DNA from 2 places in the Bradyrhizobium sp. SZCCHNRI20481 genome. Region 1 is predicted to be linked to the other one. Evidence: riboswitches for the same ligand, from Rfam matches in the RefSeq annotation. Region 1 holds a riboswitch; the other holds the start of a gene.
The links. A riboswitch is a leader RNA that binds a small molecule or an ion and turns the genes downstream of it on or off. The one in region 1 is predicted to bind cobalamin.
Positions count from the first base shown of each region.

Region 2: it holds a riboswitch for cobalamin, as region 1 does, so the genes downstream of both, QX132_RS20150 (HupE/UreJ family protein) here and QX132_RS13100 (TonB-dependent receptor plug domain-containing protein) in region 1, are expected to answer to the same signal.

Region 1 is NZ_JAUEUE010000007.1:87,959-91,357, reverse strand. Features, by position in the region: gene QX132_RS13100 (TonB-dependent receptor plug domain-containing protein) at 5-2,086, opposite strand; cobalamin riboswitch at 2,182-2,400, opposite strand; gene QX132_RS13095 (DUF2336 domain-containing protein) at 2,589-3,399, opposite strand, start outside.
Region 2 is NZ_JAUEUE010000012.1:41,076-44,474, reverse strand. Features, by position in the region: gene QX132_RS20165 (cobyric acid synthase) at 1-544, opposite strand, end outside; gene cobO (cob(I)yrinic acid a,c-diamide adenosyltransferase) at 549-1,157, opposite strand; gene cobU (bifunctional adenosylcobinamide kinase/adenosylcobinamide-phosphate guanylyltransferase) at 1,174-1,710, opposite strand; cobalamin riboswitch at 1,746-1,939, shown strand; gene QX132_RS20150 (HupE/UreJ family protein) at 2,058-2,690, shown strand; gene QX132_RS20145 (DUF1636 domain-containing protein) at 2,694-3,089, shown strand; gene cobW (cobalamin biosynthesis protein CobW) at 3,109-3,399, shown strand, end outside.

The sequences.
Region 1 (3,399 bases):
TGCATCACTGCACGCCGAAGCTCGCGAGCCGGATGCCGCCGAACACGCCGAAGCCGGGCGCCAAGAAGCCGGTCGGGTTCTGGGTGTGACGGTTGAACAGGTTATCGATCCGGCCAAACACCTTGACCTGGTCGGACAGCGCGTAGTCGCCGCGCAGGTTCACGAGCGCATAGCCGGGTGCGACGAGGCCGGTGGTCATGCCGTCGCGGCTGACATCGAGCCAGTCGCCGACCCGCAGCAAGGTGGCCGACAGGCTCAGCGCATCGATCGGCAGCCAGGTGGCGGTGGCGCTCCATTTCTCCTTCGGCCGGCGCAGCAACTGCTGGCCGGTAGCCGCGTCGACGGCGCGGGTGAAGGTGTAGTCCGCGCGCAGCGATATCCGATCGGTGAGCCGCGCCGTCACGAAGCTCTCGGTGCCTTCGGTGGTGGCGAGGCCGACATTGGCGTAGGAGGTGAAGGTCGCGTTGAAATTGATCAGGTTGGTGATGCTGTTGTGGAAGTAGGTCGTGCCGAAGCGGACGCGATCGTCGAACAGCGGCTGTTCGAAGCCGGCATCGTAGCCGGTGCTCTGCTCCGGCCGGAGGTTGGGATTGGCGAAGAAGTTGAACGCCGGAAAATCCTGGTGCAACTGGCTCAAGGTCGGTGCCTTGAAGCCGGTGCCGTAGCTCGCCTTCAGCTTGGTCTCGGTGACCGGCAGGATCACCGCCGGCGCGATCCGGTAGGTGCCATGGCCGCCGAACTGGTCGTTGACGTCGTTGCGCAGGCTCGCGACGACGAACCAGCGCTTCGCGAACTCGGTCTGCAGCTCGACGAAGCCGGCCTTGTTGCCGTTCTCGGCCGAAAGGTCGGTGGTCTTCAGCCGTTCGGTCTGCTGCTCCAGGCCGACGATCAGATTGTTGCGCGGGGCGAGCTCGGTCACCGCGTGCCAGTCATATTTGATGCGCTCGCCGGTCGCGACCGCGGCGACGGGATTACCGGCCGTCAGATCGGACGACCAGTTGTTCACATAGTTGACGCCGAAGTAGTTCCTGATGCGGCCGCCGAGCAGCGACCATACGGCTTCCTCGCGCGTCGCCAGTTGATGGACGGTGTGGTTGCTCTGGGCGGCGTCGGGAAAGCTGGGAAAGCCGCTGTCGCCGGTGAACAGCAGGGTGGCGTCGGTGTAGCGGACCACCGAATTGAGCGTCCAGGCCTCGTTGAGATCGACGCCGAGCTTGGACGAGGCGGTGACGTTGTCGTAGGCGTTGCCGATCGCCTTCTGCCCCGCAGGCAGCAATTGCCACGGGGTCACCGGAACGTCACCAGCGTCCAGACGCGCGACGTTGACTGCGTAGTTGACATTGTCCTGGGAGCCGCTGACGCCGGCTGACTGGTTGAAGGTCTTGAACGAGCCGCTCTCGACCGAGGCGGTCGCCCGCGCCGGTCCGTCGCCCTTGCGCGTGACCACCGAGATGACGCCGCCGATGGCATCGGAGCCGTACAGCCCGCTCTGCGGCCCGCGCAGCACCTCGAGCTGTTGGATGTCGGCGGCGAGCAGATGTGCGAAATCGAACGCGCCGTTGCCGTTGGTGACGTCGCCTGCGTCGATGCCGTCGATGATGAGCTTGGTGTGGTTGGCATTGGTGCCGCGCATGAAGACGTTGGTCTGGCCGCCCGGGCCGCCGGCCTGCACGATGTTCAATCCGGGGACCGTGCTCAGGATGTCCGGCACGGTGCGGGCCTGCTGCGCGGCGATATCCTTGTCGGTCACCACGGTGATCGCATTCGCGACGTTGGCGACCGGCGTCACAACGCCGGTCGGGCTGACGGCGACGGGGGCGCTGGCCGGCGCTGCCGGCTTTGCAGCCGGCGTCTGCCGTCGCGCGGCGTTGCGGGTTGGAGAACCGCCGGACACCGCCGGCCCTGCGGCAGCCGGCTTGCGCGGCGCGTCAACCTCGACCGGGGGCAGAAGGTCGGGGGAGGCGGATTGCTGCGCTGCTGTGGGCGAGGGGCCGAGCAGGGCGAATGACGAGAGGACGCAGAACGACGACAGAACGGCGCGACTGCGCCTGGCATGGGGAACGGGAGACACGAGGGACCTCGGCATGACGTCAGTGGCACGTCACCGCGAACGAGGTCTCACGCAGACCTTTGCAGACCTGCCTGAAAACGATGCCAATAACGCCCCGACCGGCATCCTCGCGTGTGACCACGGCTGACGGCAGGTCTCCTGGCTCGCGGGTCGTCACCTCCACGTCGCCTTCCCGGGACCGAGATTTCCCAGTGGCCTATGACGCGAGATTCGCCGCTTACAGTTGCGGGGGCAGCTGCGGCCTTCGATCACGTCTCTTGCGAGACGCATCCGGCACCGCATTCCCTTTTGAGCCCCGGTCGAGGGGCACCGTCACGATCACCGTAGGAGTGCGGGCGCACCAAAGTCAATCCGGCGCCCGGCGATCTCCTGGCGATAACGCTGGCCGGTCGGCTTGATGATGCCCGGCCGCCTGCGACAACCATAGCTGTCGTCCCTGCGTTCGCAGGGACGACAGCGGAGTATGAGGAGGCTCGCGAGTCGTTGCTGATGAGGATTGCGTCTTGTGAGCACCCGCTCACTTCTCGACCTTGTTGTGCACCATCCAGAATCGCAGCGTGCGCTGGGCGGTGTCGAGCGACAGGCGGCCGTAGTCGCGCTCGGCGAGCTTCAGGGTGTCGCTGTCGATGGCGTGCTTGATCGGCCGGTGGGTCAGGATCTTCGCCACCACCGACCAGGCCAGCCTGGCGGCACGGCAGGGGATCAGCACGATGTCGGTGCGCGGGCCCTCGAGCACCTTGGCCATCATCTCGGTCGGCACGTTGTTGAGCAGGCCGAGTGCGGCGGAAACCTCGCCGAACCGGCGGGTCTCGGCGAAGAAGGCGATGGCGGCATCGTTGAGCTCGTTCAGCCCTTTCATGCGCTTGACGGCCTCTTCGGCCAGCGTGAAGTCGCGCCCGACTAGGCCGCCGTCGCTGCGCGCAACGTCGGCGATCGCCTTGAGGATCTTCTTGATTTCCTGTTGCAACGCCGGCGGCGCCGAGGCCATTAGCTTGGCGCGCACGGCTTCGGTGGCGCGGCGCAGGAGGTCGCGCAGGTGCTTGGTGGGCAGATCGACGCGCAGCCCGATGATCTCGGACAATTCGTCGTCGTCCTCGGCATGCGCCATCATCCCGGAATAGCCGGTATCGGAGAAGCGCGCGGTCTGGTTGTTGGCGAGCTTGCGGATGACCCGGCGCTCGCCGCGGTCGACGATGATGTCGGTCACCGCCTCGGTCAGATGCGGACGGCTGGAGATCGCCATCAGGTGATCCTGGCCCTTGGTCGCCGCGACCTCGACCAGCGTATGCTCGGTCAGCCGGCTCGAGTGCATCAGCACGCTCTCGGCC
Region 2 (3,399 bases), on a different contig from region 1:
CAGTCCTGGTGCCGACCAGGCTCGCAATCACGCCGCCCCGATCGATATCGCCGATCAGCACCACCGGAATCTGCGTCGCTTGCGCAAAACCCATGTTGGCGATGTCGCCCGCGCGCAGGTTGATCTCGGAGGCGGAGCCTGCGCCTTCGACCAGCACGATGTCGGCATCCGCTGCGAGGTGATGGAAGCTGTCGAGCACGGCCGCCATCAGTTGCGGCTTCATCGCCTGATAGGCGGATGCCTTGGCGTTGCCGATGACGCGACCCTGGACCACGACCTGCGACCCGATCTCGCTCTGCGGCTTCAGCAGCACCGGGTTCATGTGCACGGTCGTCGGCCGCCGCGCCGCGCGCGCCTGCAGCGCCTGGGCACGGCCGATCTCGCCGCCGTCAGCGGTGACGGCGGCGTTGTTCGACATGTTCTGCGGCTTGAACGGCGCCACCTTGAGGCCGCGCAATGTCAGCGCGCGCGCGAGCCCCGCGACGATCAGCGATTTGCCGACGTCGGAGCCGGTGCCCTGGAACATGATGGCGCGCGCGCTCATGAGCTCAGTACTCGATGCCTTCCTGCGCCTTCACGCCGGCTGCGAAGTGATGCTTCACGAGGTTCATCTCGGTGACGAGATCGGCGGCCTCGATCAGCTCCGGCTTGGCGTTGCGCCCGGTGACCACCACGTGCAGATCGGGACGGCGCGCGGCGAGCGTGGCGACGATATCTGCGATATCAAGGTGATCATAGCGCAGCGCGATGTTGAGCTCGTCGAGAACGAGCAGCCGGATCGAAGGATCCGCCAGCAATTCCCGAGCCTTCGTCCAGGCGCGCTCGGCCGCGGCGACGTCGCGCGCGCGATCTTGCGTCTCCCACGTAAAGCCTTCGCCGAGCGTGTGCCACGACACCTGGTCGCCGAACCGCTCGATCGCCTTGCGCTCGCCGGTTTCCCACGCGCCCTTGCCGAACTGCACGACGCCGATGCGAAAACCGCGGCCGAGTGCGCGCAGCATCAGGCCCCAGGCCGCCGTCGATTTGCCCTTGCCCTTGCCGGTGTGAACGATCAGCAGGCCCTTCTCGACGGTCTTGGAGGCGACCTCGGCATCCTGCACCGCCTTGCGGTTCTCCATCTTCGCCTTGTGGCGTGAATCGTCGGCGCTTTCGGTCATCGGCATGTCCTTCCCGTTACTTCAATGTCAGCGGCAGGCCGGCCGCCATCAGGATCACGCGATCCGCGACGGCCGCGACGTTCTGGTTCAGCCGTCCCTGCGCATCACGGAAGGCGCGGGCAAGCGCATTGTCCGGCACGATGCCGAGTCCGACTTCGTTGGACACGGCCACGATCGGGCCACGCGCGTTCCTGAGCGCGTCGATCAACTCGGCTGATCTTGCCGCCACGTTCATGTCGGCGAGCATCACATTGCTGAGCCACAGCGTCAGGCAATCGATCAGCATCGGCGCGCTCGAATTTGCCCGTGCACGGACCAGGCCTGCAAGATCATGCGTGGTCTCCAACGTCTGCCATCCCTCGGTGCGGCGCGCTTTGTGCTGCGCGATTCGGTCCTTCATCTCATCGTCGAACGCCTGCGCGGTCGCAACATAGGTCCAAGGTGCGGGAAGGGCGGTCACGAGCGCCTCTGCATGGCGGCTCTTGCCGGAGCGCGCGCCGCCGAGCACCAGGGTGAGGCGCGGCAGGGCGGGATGCGGGCGGGCGGGGACCATGGGGGACGATTCCGATTGACGGGCTTTGGCGCGACCCGTATCTAACAGATGACGGTTCTCCGAAAGGAGAGATTTAGGGAACACGGTGCGGGTTCTTGACCCAAGGCCGTGGCTGCCCCCGCAACTGTAATCGGCGAGTGTGAGGCCAAAGCACCACTGGGAAACCGGGAAGGTGGCTTCATGCGGTGACCCGAGAGCCAGGAGACCTGCCGTCGACATTGCTGTTGGCCGACCCGTCGCGCGGGGAGTCGCGATGCTGGTTCTGATCCCGCCGGGATGGGTGGGATGCCGTCGGATGCAGCGCATCGTCCGGTCCTCTGGGGAGCCGGCAAGCGACGGAGACGGCCATGAAGTTGACCCGTACCACCACCTTTGCAGCCGCGAGCCTGGTGCTGCTCGCCGCCGATCCCGCCTTCGCGCATCACATGATGGGGGGCAAGCTGCCGCAGACGTTTGCGCAGGGCCTGCTGTCCGGCCTCGGCCATCCTGTCATCGGAATCGACCACCTGGCCGCGATCGTGGGCGCGGGCATCGTTGCAGCGCTTCTGGGCCGCGGCTTCGCGCCGGTGCTCGCCTTCACCACAGCGATGATCGCGGGCGTCGGCCTTCATGTGGCCAAGGCCAACATCCCGGCTGCCGAGCTGCTGGTCGGCCTGACCACCGTCGTGGTCGGTCTGGTGGTGGTGATGCGTGGCGGTTTCGGCGTGCTGCCCGTCGCCGGCCTGTTCGCCGTGACCGGCCTCGTCCATGGATATGCGCTGGGTGAATCGATCGTTGGGGCCGAGAACACCCCGCTCGGGGCCTATCTCGTCGGTCTGCTCGTGATCCAGACCCTCATCGCCGCCGGCGCGTTCCTCGGCACCAGGCTGCTGTCGGCGAAGGCCAAAGCGGCCGCACCGCTGGCGCTGCGGCTCGCGGGCGCTGCCATCGTGCTGGTGGGCGGCGTCGCCGCGGCGACCGCAGCCGGCGTGATCGGCTGATTGATGTCCGCATCGGAGATTGGTGAGACGACGCTGTTCGTCTGTGTCACCTGCCGCACGCAGGTGACGGAAGCTGCGCCGCCTGATCAGCCGCGGGCCGGAGCCCGTCTGCTCGCCGCGATCGAGACGTTGCCGACCGCGCAGCGCGCCGGTGTCACCGTGGTCGGCGTCGAGTGCCTGTCGAACTGCAATCGTGCGTGCACGGTTGCGGTGACGGCGCCGGGCAAATGGACCTATGTGCTCGGCGCGCTCGATCCGGATCTGCATGTTCAGGATGTGCTGACATTCGCGCAGCTGCATCAGCGCCATGACGCCGGCCTGCCGGCCTGGCGCGAGCGTCCCGAATACATCCGCAAGAACACCGTTGCGCGCGTTCCCGCGCTGTCAGCACCACGCTGAAACGAGAGATCGTATCGCCATGACGAAGTCGTTCGCCAAGACGCCTTGCACCATCGTCACCGGTTTCCTCGGCGCCGGCAAGACCACGCTGGTGCGCAACCTGATCGAGACCGCGAACGGTCGCCGGCTCGCCATCATCGTCAACGAGTTCGGCGATGTCGGCATCGACGGCGACATCCTGAAAGGCTGCGGCGTGCCGGACTGTCCGGAGGATCGCATCGTCGAGCTGTCGAACGGCTGTCTGTGCTGCACCGTTGCCGATGATTTCGTGCCCGCGCTCAGGAGCCTGCTGGATCAGAAGGAGCCGCCC